DNA from 3 places in the Bradyrhizobium ingae genome. Region 2 is predicted to be linked to each of the others. Evidence: riboswitches for the same ligand, from Rfam matches in the RefSeq annotation. Region 2 holds a riboswitch; each other region holds the start of a gene.
The links. Region 2 has a riboswitch for cobalamin ahead of metE (5-methyltetrahydropteroyltriglutamate--homocysteine S-methyltransferase). Riboswitches for the same ligand answer to the same signal wherever they lie in the genome.
Positions count from the first base shown of each region.

Region 1: another riboswitch for cobalamin. It lies ahead of ACV1FX_RS06070 (TonB-dependent receptor); the one in region 2 lies ahead of metE (5-methyltetrahydropteroyltriglutamate--homocysteine S-methyltransferase).
Region 3: another riboswitch for cobalamin. It lies ahead of ACV1FX_RS05990 (DUF1636 family protein); the one in region 2 lies ahead of metE (5-methyltetrahydropteroyltriglutamate--homocysteine S-methyltransferase).

Region 1 covers NZ_JBVUBB010000003.1:223,443-227,762, forward strand. The annotation lists gene cobT (nicotinate-nucleotide--dimethylbenzimidazole phosphoribosyltransferase) at 1-789, shown strand, start outside; gene ACV1FX_RS06065 (histidine phosphatase family protein) at 793-1,365, opposite strand; cobalamin riboswitch at 1,454-1,653, shown strand; gene ACV1FX_RS06070 (TonB-dependent receptor) at 1,771-4,131, shown strand; gene ACV1FX_RS06075 (PepSY domain-containing protein) at 4,144-4,320, shown strand, end outside.
Region 2 covers NZ_JBVUBB010000001.1:361,964-366,283, forward strand. The annotation lists gene metE (5-methyltetrahydropteroyltriglutamate--homocysteine S-methyltransferase) at 1-2,066, opposite strand, end outside; cobalamin riboswitch at 2,169-2,393, opposite strand; gene prpB (methylisocitrate lyase) at 2,427-3,350, opposite strand; gene prpC (bifunctional 2-methylcitrate synthase/citrate synthase) at 3,361-4,320, opposite strand, start outside.
Region 3 covers NZ_JBVUBB010000003.1:207,197-211,516, reverse strand. The annotation lists gene cobN (cobaltochelatase subunit CobN) at 1-706, opposite strand, end outside; gene cobW (cobalamin biosynthesis protein CobW) at 706-1,755, opposite strand; gene ACV1FX_RS05990 (DUF1636 family protein) at 1,752-2,126, opposite strand; cobalamin riboswitch at 2,220-2,438, opposite strand; gene cobO (cob(I)yrinic acid a,c-diamide adenosyltransferase) at 2,479-3,114, shown strand; gene ACV1FX_RS05980 (cobyric acid synthase) at 3,125-4,320, shown strand, end outside.

The sequences.
Region 1 (4,320 bases), on a different contig from region 2:
TTCGCCGCGGGCGGTGCCGCGATCTCGGTGCTGGCGCGTGAACTGGGTTCGAGCCTCGAGGTCGTCGACGCCGGCTCACTGGCGCAGTCGGAGGTCGCGGGGATCGTCGCGGACAAGCCGCGCTGCGGCACCCGCGATTTCAGCGTGGAAGCCGCGCTTGAGCCGGCGGAACTGGCATTTGCGTTCGAATGCGGGCAGCGCGCGGTGGCGCGTGCGGCGGCGAAGCAGCCCGATCTCCTCATCCTCGGCGAGATGGGAATCGGCAACACCACGGCCTCGGCAGCGATCGCGGCAAGCCTGCTGGGTGTGAGCGCCGACGAAATCGCAGGCAGCGGCACCGGTGTCGATGCTGCGGGTCGCGCACACAAGGCGCGCGTGATCGATGCTGCGCTCGTGCGGCATGGCCTGACGAAGGCGGCGTCCGCGGAGGAGGTCCTGCGTACGGTCGGCGGCCTTGAAATCGCGGCGATCTGCGGCGCGATCATCGCGGCCGCGCAGCGGCGTATCCCAACGCTGATCGACGGCTTCATCGTGTCGGTTGCTGCGCTGGCGGCCGCGCGCCTCAATCCGTCATGTCAGCCGTTCCTGCTGCCATCGCATCAGTCGGCGGAGCAGGGGCATCGCCTGGTGCTTCGTGCCCTGAACGTTCAGCCGCTGGTCAGCCTCGATCTCCGGCTCGGGGAGGGATCAGGCGCGGCGATCGCGCTGCCGCTGGTGCGGCTTGCTTGCGCTCTGCACAATGGCATGGCGACGTTCGCGCAGGCCAATGTTCCGGACCGCCCGGCGTGAGACTCAAGCGATCGTCTGATTGACCGAGACGACGCGCCAGCCATCCGACAGCCGGTCGATGCGGGTGAGCGAGAGCGGATCGATCGCAAAACGCAGGGCCGCTTGTGGTGCGAGGTCGAGCGCGATGCATAGGGCAGAGCGGATGGTGCCGGAATGGACGATGAGGATCGCTGATCCTCCTTCGATACGGTGAAGGCCTTCGCGCGTTTTGGCGATTTGGTCTTCAAAGCTTTCGCCGCCTGGGGGCTTCGAGCCGGCCGGATCGGCCCAGAACTTTGCATAGGCCGCGCCGCCCGCGGCAGCGAGTTCATCGTGACGTCGTCCGCTCCATTCGCCAAAATCCTGCTCGCTGAAGGCGGGCACGCAGACCGGCTCAAGCCCGAGCGCGCGTGCCGTTTCGAGGGTCCGCCGGGCCGGGCTCGCGTAGCTCGCGGCCCCCGCCGGCAGATGCCGTCGCAGAGCGTCCAGTCGCGTCCGGTCGCTGAGATCGGCCGGCGCGTCCATGGCGTGGATCGTCCCTGCGATGCCATCGACAACGGCGTGTCTTACGAGCCAGAGGAAGGTGTCCCCTTCCATTCAACGTCTCCAACGATACTTGCAAAGGATATTTGCGCTGCTGCGACAAGAACGCCGCAGCTTCCACATTGACTCTCTCTTGCTCTTAATCATAGATGCTCGTGACGGTTTCCCCATCCGGGGATGAAAAGGGAATGCGGTGCGGGGAGTTTCCCCAATGCCGTAGCTGCCCCCGCAACTGTAAGCGGAGAATCCTTCGTCACAAGCCACTGGGCTCTCGGTCCCGGGAAGGCGGCGAAGAGGTCATGACCCGCGAGCCAGGAGACCTGCCGTCAGCCGTGGTCACACGCGAAGATGTCGGTCGGGGAGTACAGACATTTGGCTTAGCCGGAGGCGGGAAATGCGCTGAAGGTTGAGACTTGGTTCGCTGTGACGTGCCACTGACGTCATACCGAGGCCCGAACCATGTCTTCTGCCCGTACCGGCAATTTGCCCAAATTCCTGCGCGCGTCCGGCATTCTCACCCCGTTTATCTTCGTCGATGTTTCCGCAGCCGTTGCGCAGCAAGCCCGCGAGCAATTGCCGCCCGTCGAGGTTCGCCAGATCGACCAGAACCGCAAGCCAGCCAAGCCGAACAGACGCGATGAGCGGAGCGCCCGGCGACCGGCGCCGAACCGAGCGGCGACCGCCACGACCACGCAAAAGCAGGCCGTTCAGAACGTGACACAGACCCCACTGAACACGAACGCGGTGGCCGCAAGCGCTTCACGCCTGGGACTGACCGCGCGCGAGGTGCCCGCGACCGTGGAGGTGATCTCGGCAGAGACGATCCGCGAGCAGGGCTACCGCACCGTTTCGGACGTCGCTCAGGGTGCCGTCGGCGTTACTGCCGGAGACAATCCGGCCGAGCCCTCAGCCTTCTCGATGCGCGGCTTCACCAACAGCCAGATCAACACCCTCTACAACGGCATCAAGATCGGCCCACAGAACATGACCTCCCGCGTCATGGACACGGCCAATCTTGAGGCGATCGAATTTCTGAAAGGGCCTGCCTCGCTGATGTCAGGCGAGGGCGCCAGCGGCGGCGCGATCAATTTCGTGACCAAGCAGCCGCACACCGGGCCGGTGCAGAACGAGGCGTTCTTCGCCTACGACTCGCTGAACTCGTTCCGCACCTATTACGGCTCCGGTGGCAGCACCAATGTGCAGGGCCTGGACTACCGGTTCGACGTCAGCCGCTCCTCGCTCAACGGCTTTGCCGACGACACCAATACCAAGACGCTCGACGTCTCTAGCCAGCTCAACTATCGCATCTCGGACAATCTCAAGATCTGGGGCGCGATCGAGTACCGGGAGGACCGCTCGAAGGCCTATTGGGGTGCGCCGCTGGTGCCGATTGCTTTCAGCGGTTCGCACGCGACGACGGGGATCGTTTCGGGCACTTATGTCTCGAGCAGCGGGACCAATCTTGGCCCCATCACGATCGACGATCGTACCTTCAACACCAACTACAACGTTCTCGATAATCGCAATGTGGCGCAGGAAGTGTGGCTGCGCGGCGGCTTCGAACTCAAGCTCGCGCCGGACCTGACCTTGAAGAGCCAAGCCTATGGCTATGGCGCGGAGCGCTCGTGGTTCAACAACGAGGTGGAGGCCTTCAACTCTGTTTCGAACCAAGTCGATCGCGGCCGCTTTTACGTTGCACATAGCCAGCGGTTGTTTGGCAACATTACCGATCTAACCTGGGATGCGAATATCGCAGGCTTCGACAACCGCCTTGTCACAACGCTTGCCGCAAGCGATCTTGATTTCGTCAGACCCGGCGCGGCCAACGCCGACTTTCCCCACGATTCCGTCACGCTCGTCGATCCCGTGCGTGGCTATTATGGCCCCCTCACGATTCAGCAGCAAACGGCGCGGATCAACAACGAGGCGCTGTCGTTCGAGGACCGGCTGAAGCTGACGCGCAGCTTTGCGCTGGTCGGTGGTCTCCGCGTCGAGCATATAGGGCTCGACCGCAATTCGACCAACGTCAGCGGCCTCGAGAAGGCAGGCTTTCCGTTCACGAAAGACTGGGCGCCGGTGACGGGCCGCATCGGCTACACCTGGGAAGCGGTGCCCGGCCTGACCTTCTTCAGCCAGTACGCGACCGGCGCCGATGTCTCGGCCAACAACGTCTTCCTGCTCGCGCCCACCCAGCCGCTCGACCTGACGACCTCGCGTACCTACGAGACCGGCGTCAAGCATCTGTTCTGGGACAACAGGGCTGAGTGGTCGTTCTCGGCCTACGACATCTTGCGCAAGAACGTCTACGCGGCCGCCGGCGGCATGCAGCTCAATATCGCCGGGCGGCAGGAGTCCAAGGGCGTTGAGCTCGCCGGTGCCGTGCGCGTGACGGATGCCATGCGGCTGTGGGGCAATATCGCCTACGTCGATGCGCGCTATGCCGACTACGATTTCGCCGGTGGCTCGTTCTCCGGAAACACGCCGCCGAATGTGCCGCGCATCGTCGCCAATGCCGGCGCGTCCTATCGCTTCTTTACACCATGGCCGGTGGAGTTCGGCGTCGTCGGACGTCACGTCGGCGATCGCTACAACACCGATGCGAACACCGTGACGCTGAACGCCTACACGATCGCGGACGTCTACGCTTTCGTCGACATCCCGAAGTCGGTGTTCTCCGCCGTCGAGCAGACGCGTCTGACGTTCCGCGTGCGCAACGTCACTGACAAGCGCTATGCGGTCTGGGGCGATCCGTTCTACCCCGATCAGGTCCTGCTGGGCGCACCGCGCACCTACGAGATCTCCGCCGCGTTCAAGTGGTGAGGCACTGATAGCATGCTGGGCGCAATGATCCTGCTGCACCGCTGGCTCGGGATTGCGTTCTGCCTCCTGTTTGCGATGTGGTTCGCAAGCGGGATCGTGATGCACTTCGTTCCGTTTCCCTCGCTGAGTGAAGCGGAACGCTTTGAGGGTCTCGCGCCGTCGGGAAATGTCGGTAGGGCGATCGGGCCG
Region 2 (4,320 bases):
GTCTCGATCGATATGACGTCGGCGTCCATCGCCGCAATCGCGTCGATGATGGCGTTGAACTCCGAGTAGCACATGTGGGTGTGGATCTGAGTGGCATCGACAACGCCGGTCGAGCAGATGCGGAAACTCTCCACGGCCCAGTCGAGATAGGTCTTCCACTCGGAGTGACGCAGCGGCAGACCCTCGCGAAGCGCGGCTTCGTCGATCTGGATCATGGTCGCTCCTGCCTTTTCGAGGTCAGTGACTTCGTCGCGGATCGCGAGCGCGATCTGCCGGCAGGCTTCACTGCGCGGAAGATCGTCGCGGACGAACGACCAGTTCAGGATCGTGACGGGACCCGTGAGCATCGCCTTCATCGGCTTCTTGGTCAGCGACTGCGAATAGCACCACCATTCGACTGTCATCGGCTTCGGCCGCGAGACGTCGCCGAACAGGATCGGCGGACGGACGTAGCGCGAACCGTAGGACTGCACCCAGCCGTACTGGGTGAAGACGAAGCCGGAGAGCTGCTCGCCGAAATACTGCACCATGTCGTTGCGCTCGAACTCGCCGTGGACGAGTACGTCGAGGCCGATTTCTTCCTGCCAGCGCACAGTGCGGGCGGTTTCCTCCCTGAGGAACTGCTCGTACTGGGCGTCGGTCAGCTTACCCTTGGCATGGGCGGCGCGGGCATTGCGGACGTCAGCGGTCTGCGGGAACGAGCCGATCGTCGTCGTCGGGAATGCGGGCAGGCCGAAGCGCTTGCGCTGAACCTCTGCGCGGTTTGCAAAGGCGCTTGTGCGACGGCGCATGGCGTCGTCGATTGCCGCCATGCGCTTGGCAACGGCCGCATCGTGGATCTTCGGCGAGGTCTGGCGGGCTTTCGCGGCCTCATCGGAGGCGGCAAGAGCGTCCGCGGCGACACTCGTGTCACCCGCGAGTGCCTTCGCCAGCGTGGAGAGCTCGGCGATCTTCTGCACGGAGAAGGCAAGCCAGCTCTTCACATCAGGGTCGAGACCCGTCTCGAGCTCGAGATCGATCGGCGTATGCAGCAGCGAGCAGCAGGGGGCGATCTGCATACGGCCCATGCCGAGCTTTGCAATGACCGGCTTGTACCGTTCGACCAGCGCCGACAGGTTGGAACGCCAGACGTTGCGGCCGTCGATGACGCCGAGCGAAATCACGAGGTCCTTGCGGGCACCGGACTCGACCTCGCTGAGCTGCTGAGGCGCGCGGATGAGATCGATGTGCAAACCGGCGACGGGCAGTGCGAGTGCCGTCGACAGATTGTCGCCGATCGCACCGAAATAGGTGGCGAGCATGATCTTGATGCCGGGGACGTCCTTGGCGAAGCGCGCATAGGCACGCTGCAGCGCGTTCTGCTCGGTCTCTTTGAGATCGAGAACCAGGCACGGCTCATCGATCTGGACCCATTCTGCGCCGCGCTTAGCCAGTTCCTGGAGTACCTCGACATAGACCGGCAGCAGGCCGTCGAGCAGCGAGACCGGATCGACGGCCATGTCATGGCTCTTGCCGAGCTTCAGGAAGGTGACGGGACCGACCAGCACCGGGCGGGTCTGATAGCCGAGCGCCTTCGCTTCATCGTATTCCTCGATCACCTTGCGCGAGGAGAGCTTGAAGGTCTGGCCCTTGTGGAATTCCGGGACCATGTAGTGGTAGTTGGTGTCGAACCACTTGGTCATTTCCTGCGCAGTCGCGCCGTGACCGTGATGGGCGTGACCACAGCTTGCATCGTGAGTGTCGCCCTGTGAACCGCGCGCCATCGCGAAATAGGTCTTGAGCGAGACCGGGCCGCCCTTCCAGCCATAGGCGTCGGGGATGGCACCGACCATGACGCTGGTGTCGAGCACCTGGTCGTAGAGCGAGAAATCGTTCGACGGGATGATGGTCGCGCCGAGCGATTTCTGGCGCGCCCAGTTGGCGGCACGAAGCCCGGCTGCGGTTTCGAGAAGCTGTTTCTCGGTGATCTTGCCGGCCCAGAAGCCTTCGAGGGCAAGCTTGAGTTCGCGGCGTGGCCCAATGCGGGGCGTGCCGAGTGTTGCGACAGGAAGTGAAAGAGAAGTCATAGCTTTAACCCCTTGTGGTGGGGGCAAAGGCCATGGCGGACGCAGGCAGTGCAGCCGTGATGCGGCAGCTGCTTGGCGTACCACCGGGACACCCCGCCCGTGGACGATTATGTTGTCGGGGCAGGTCTCCTGGCTCGCGGGTCATCGCCTGCATCCTGGCCTTCCCGAAGCATGCGCTTCAGTGACACTTTTGGATGCGGGCTCACCGCTTACAGTTGCGGGGGCAGCGCCGGCATTGCATCAGTCCGAATGGACCGGGAGCGCACCGGCTTCCCTCTTAGCTCCGGATCAAGTGGGACCCGGAGAACCTCGACATCTCCGATTAGCTGCAACGGTGGGGTTCCGTCAACCTCCCGCCGTTCACTTGCGCTGTGGCATACCGCACGGAACGATTGTCTGGACGATCGAAGAATCCAAAGCTTCGTAATTGTGTAATCCGATCGTCGCGTAGAGTTCCGCGCGCGTCTGCATGCGGTCGACCAGCTTATGCGTGCCGCCATCACGCGCAATTGCAGCATAAAGTTCTGCCTGAGCCTTGTTCGCCACGCGCAGCGACGACACGGGCCAGATTATCATCGCGTAGCCCATCGCCTCGAACTCGGCGGCGGTGAAGAACGGGGTCTTGCCGAATTCGGTCATGTTGGCGAGCAGGGGCACGCCCGGCATGCGCTGGGCAAAGGCGCGGAACATCTCGGCGGTGTTGAGCGCTTCGGGGAAGATCGCATCGGCGCCTGCTTCCATGTAGAGCTTGGCACGCGCAACCGCGCCGTCGAGGCCCTCGCTTGCGGCAGCATCGGTGCGGGCGATGATCACGAGATTGCGGCGGCCCTTCGCGGCGGCAGCAACCTTTGCCGCCATGTCGTTTGCATCCGCAATCTTCTTGTCATTCAGGTGCCCGCACTTCTTCGGCAGGATCTGGTCTTCGAGGTGAAGCGCGGCCGCGCCGGCATCCTCGAACACGCGCGTGGCATGCATGACGTTGAGGGCTTCGCCGTAGCCGGTGTCAGCATCGACGAGAAGGGGCAGGCCCGATGCGCGGACGATCTGGCGGATGAAGAAGGCGACTTCATCCACGGTGATGATGCCGAGATCGGGCAGGCCCATCGAGGCCGTCATGGCTGCGCCCGAGAGGTACAACGCCTCGAAGCCGGCCGCCTTGGCCTGGAGCGCCGCCATGCCGTTGTGAGCGCCGGGAAGCTTCAGGATGCCGGGCTGCTTCAAGAGCTCGCGGAAGCAAAGACCAGCGGGCTCTTGCGGCAGATCGGCGGCGACGAGATAGGGCATCCGTTGTTCCTCAGGCGGCGCGAACCGACGAGCGCGATCCATTGCGTTGTGCAAGCGGCACGAAGGTCAGATTCTCCGGGCCGACGTAGTTCGCCGACGGGCGGATGATCTTGTTGTCGATGCGCTGCTCGATGATATGTGCAGCCCATCCCGACGTGCGAGCGATAACGAACAGCGGCGTGAACATCGCCGTCGGCACGCCCATCATGTGATAGGATACCGCGCTGAACCAGTCGAGATTTGCGAACATCTTCTTGGTTTCCGCCATCACGGCTTCGATCCGGTCGGCGATCTCGAACATCTTCATCGAACCGGCCTCGCGCGACAGGCGGCGCGCGACCTCCTTGATCACCTTGTTACGGGGGTCGGCGATCGTATAGACGGGGTGGCCGAACCCGATCACGACCTCCTTGGCGGCGACGCGGTGGCGGATGTCTGCATCGGCTTCGTCCACGTCACCATAGCGCTTCTGCACCTCGAAGGCGACCTCGTTGGCGCCGCCATGCTTCGGCCCGCGCAGCGCACCGATTCCCCCCGTTATCGCCGAATACATATCGGCGCCGGTGCCGGCGATCGAACGGGCGGTGAAGGTCGAAGCGTTGAATTCGTGCTCCGCGTAGAGGTTGAGCGAAGTGTGCATAGCGCGGATATCGGAGTCCGACGGCTTGCGGCCGTGCAAGAGATGCAGGAAGTGCCCGCCGATGGTGTCATCGTTGGTCTCGACCTCGACACGGCGGCCGTTCTGGGCGAAATGATGCCAGTAGAGCAGCATCGAGCCGAGTGACGCCATCAGGCGATCGGCGATGTCGCGGGCGCCGGGATGGTTGTGGTCGTGGGCTTCCGGCAGCACGCAGCCGAGTGTGGAGACGCCGCTACGCATGACGTCCATCGGATGCGCCGCGGCGGGCAGGGCTTCCAGCGCCGCCTTCACGGCGTTTGGCAAGCCCCGCAGGCCCTTCAGCTTGGCTTT
Region 3 (4,320 bases), on a different contig from region 2:
TCACGAACACGCCATGGGCATCGAATCCCTTCTCCCGCAGCGCTGCGATCAGCGCATCGACCGGCGCCGTGTCAGCAGCCGTGAGATAAGAGCGATAGAAGGTCACGAGCGCGCGAGGTTTTTCGCCGGGATCGGGCAGCGCCCCGACAACACCGCGCCCCGGCTCGTAGAAACCGATCTCGGGGACCTCGATCTCGCCAACCACCGGCCCCGCATAGAGGCCCGAGGCCAGCGCAAGCTGCGCGATCGCGGCTTGTGCGGCGACCGGCCCGCCCTTGTCGCAGAGCACTTTCAACCGCCTCAGCGTCGAGACCGGCAAGGTCGAGAATGCATCCAGCCGCTCATCGTCGCGGCCATCCGCCGGCAACACGGCAAGCGCGATGCCGCGGTCCTTCGCCAGTTGCTGAAGGGCCGCGAGCCCATAGGCCCAATAGGACTCGCCGCCGATCAGGCGCACCAGAATGCCGCGCGCGTGCAACAGCGTCCGCTCGATATAGGTATCAACCGACAGCGGATGACGCAGCTCGGCGAGATTGGCGAGCCGCAGCGACGGCAGGCTGGCGCACCCTCGCCGCCAGCCGGCAGCGAACGCGGCGAGATCGGAATCCGAGAACGAGAGCACCACGAGATCGGCCGGGTCCTGACCGATGTCCCTTGGCGTCGCGGTCTCTTCGAGACCACGGCTCTCGCGGAAGACGACGTGCATCAGATATCAAGTCCTGGAATACCAAGTCCCGCCTTGATCGCGGTCTCGTCGATATCGCCATGCTCGCCGATCACGACCAGCTTGGATTGTCGCGGACGCACGCCCCAGGGCTGATCGAACTGGTGCCGCACGCGCTCGCCGACCGATTGCAGCAACAGCCGCATCGGTTTGCCCTTGACCGCAATATAGCCCTTTGCGCGCAGCACGTTCTGCTCGCGCGCCAGCCGCTGCACCGAGGCGATCAGCGCCTCGACATCGATGACCTCGGGCAGATCGATCACGACGGAGTTGAAATCATTGTGCTCGTGCTCGTCCTCGCCGTCATGATGCGAGGGGCGCGCGGCGAGATCGTCTTCGGCCGCAGCTTCCAGGCCGAGGATGACGCGTAAGTCCACCGCGCCGTCGACGACCGGCAGCATCGGCACGGGGCGCGGCATCTCGGCCGCTATCGCCGCTTTGGCGACCTCGAGCCCTGCCGCGCCTGCGAGATCGGCCTTGGTGAGCAGCACGATATCGGCGCAGGCGATCTGGTCCTCGAACACCTCCGACAGCGGCGTCTCATGATCGAGATTCTCATCGGCAGCGCGCTGCGCTTCCACGGCATCCGGATCCGGTGCGAAGCGGCCTGCCGCAACGGCCTCGGCGTCGGCGAGCGCAATCACGCCGTCGACCGTGATGCGCGAGCGGATCTCCGGCCAGTCGAACGCTTTCAGCAGCGGCTTCGGCAGCGCCAGCCCCGATGTCTCGATCAGGATGTGATCGGGCCTCACCCGGCGCGCGAGCAGTTGCTCCATCGCCGGAATGAAGTCGTCGGCCACGGTGCAACAGATGCAGCCGTTGGCGAGCTCGACGATGTTTTCCTCCGGACAATTGGCATCTGCGCAGGATTTCAGGATCTCGCCGTCGACGCCTTGGCTGCCGAACTCGTTGACGAGCACCGCGAGCTTCTTGCCGTTGGCATTGGTGATCAGATGCTGGATCAGCGTCGTCTTGCCTGATCCCAGAAAGCCCGTGACGACCGTGACCGGGACTTTTGCGAGCGTGTTCATTCGGCGGCCTCCGGCACGACGGCAATGGGGGGAATGCGCGCAAGCGATTGCTTGCGGAAGATCTCAGGTCGGCTGCGCCATGGCACGATTCCATCGGGCGCGGCCGCGTAAGCCGAAGCGCCTGCGATCACGTCGTTCGCATTGGCATCCGACAGGCGGCCGTAGACATAGGACCATCGGCCGGGCGCAGTGAGCGCCACCGAGCAGCCCTGGCTGCACGCCGACAAGCATTCGACGGGAACCAGGTTGACGCCCGCGGGCACGCCGGCGTCGAGGATCGCGGCGTGCAGCCGCGCGCCCGGCGTGGTTTCACCTTCGCCGAGCGTCTGGCCAGCGCGGCAGGTGATGCAAACATGAAGTGTGACGGCCATCGCCCCTTCCAGGATATCTGCGGGAGGCGATGAGGCGCACGAACCACGCGAAAGATGGTTCGTTTCCCCGTCGCGGAACACCCCGTCCGCCGGTCCAAAACATTCGCGCTGGCAGGTCTCCCGGCTTGCGGAGCAGGGGTTTATCCCTTCGATCCCCGCCTTCCCGATCCCAGGGGATCAGTGGCTTCGGGCATCTCTCCGGTCACGGTCGCGGGGGCGGCTGCTTTTCGAACACGAATCTTGCCGATTCGAGCCCTATCGCATTCCCTCTTCGCCTGTCGTAGGACAGGAACCAACGCTGGCCCACCATTTGCCCATGGCCGCCACTTGTCAAGCCGAAGGACCACGTCCCATGACGCCTGAATCGGATACCCCAGCGGCGGAGGAAGCCGACGCCCGGCATGCTGCGAAAATGGCGAAAATCAAGGTCGCCCGCGACAAGATCATGGCGACCAAGAGCGGTGAAAAGGGACTGATTATCGTCCACACCGGCGCTGGCAAGGGGAAATCCTCCTCGGCCTTCGGCATGATCGTTCGATGTGTCGCGCACGGCCTGCCCTGCGCGGTCGTCCAGTTCATCAAGGGCGCCTGGGATACTGGCGAGCGGCGGCTGCTCACGGGGCACTTTGGCGACCTCTGCCAGTTCCACGCCATGGGTGAAGGCTTTACCTGGGAGACGCAGGACCGCGCCCGCGACATCGCCGCCGCGCGCGCCGCCTGGGAGAAGGCGAAGGAGCTGATATCGGACGAACGCCTGCGCATGGTCGTGCTCGACGAGATCAACATCGCTCTGCGCTATGACTATCTCGATATCGCCGAGGTCGTCGATTTCCTGAAGACGCAGAAGCCGCCGATGACGCATGTCGTCCTCACCGGACGCAACGCCAAGGACGAGTTGATCGAGATCGCCGATCTCGTCACCGAGATGACGCTGGTGAAACATCCGTTCCGCTCCGGCATCAAGGCGCAAGCCGGCGTCGAGTTCTGAGACTTTTGCGATGGCGCGCGCATTGATGATCCAGGGGGCTGGCTCGGACGTGGGCAAGTCGCTCATCGTCGCGGGGCTCGTGCGCGCCGCAAAGCGCCGCGGCCTGGGCGTCCTCCCCTTCAAGCCGCAGAACATGTCGAACAACGCGGCGGTGACCATCGACGGCGGCGAGATCGGCCGCGCCCAGGCGCTCCAGGCGCTCGCGGCCGGCGTCGAGCCACACACCGACATGAATCCCGTGTTGCTCAAGCCCGAGACCGATGTCGGCGCGCAGATCATCGTGCAGGGCAAGCGCATCGCCACCGCACGCGCGCGCGACTACGCGGCGATGAAACCTTCGCTGATGGACGCGGTACTCGAAAGTTTCGAACGCCTCAAGGCGCGCGCCGATCTCGTCCTGGTCGAAGGCGCCGGCAGCCCGGCCGAGGTCAACCTACGCAAGGCCGACATCGCCAATATGGGCTTTGCCCGCAAGGCCGACGTCCCCGTCGTGCTGGTCGGCGACATCGACCGCGGCGGCGTGATCGCGCAACTCGTCGGCATTAAGACCGTGATTGATCCCGACGATGCCGCGATGATCCAGGGGTTCGTCATCAACAAGTTTCGCGGCGATCCCACGCTGTTCGATGATGGCTACCGGCTGATCCAGGAAAAGACAGCCTGGCGCGGCTTTGGCGTGCTGCCCTGGTTCGCGCGCGCTGGCGAACTGCCGGCCGAGGATGCGTTGGGACTGGGCGACGCGCGAAAGCCCGGCCGTTGCAAGATCGCATTCCTGGCGCTGTCGCGGATTGCCAATTTCGACGATCTCGACCCGCTCAAGCTGGAGCCAAACATTGACCTTGTCATGGTCCGTCCCGGCGAAGCGATCCCGGGCGACGCGCGCCTCGTCATCATCCCCGGCTCGAAATCGACGCGCGGCGATCTCGCCTTCCTGCGCGCGCAAGGCTGGGATATCGATCTCCTCGCGCATTACCGCCGCGGCGGTCATGTGCTCGGCGTGTGCGGCGGCTACCAGATGCTCGGGCACAGCGTGGATGATCCCGAGGGCATCGAGGGGCCGGCCGGAGAGACAGCCGGCCTCGGCCTCCTCGATGTGACGACGGTGATGTCGCCGCAAAAGACGCTCACCCGCGTCACTGCACGCCACGCCGCGAGCAGCGAGCCGATCGACGCCTATGAAATTCACATCGGCCGCACCGATGGGCC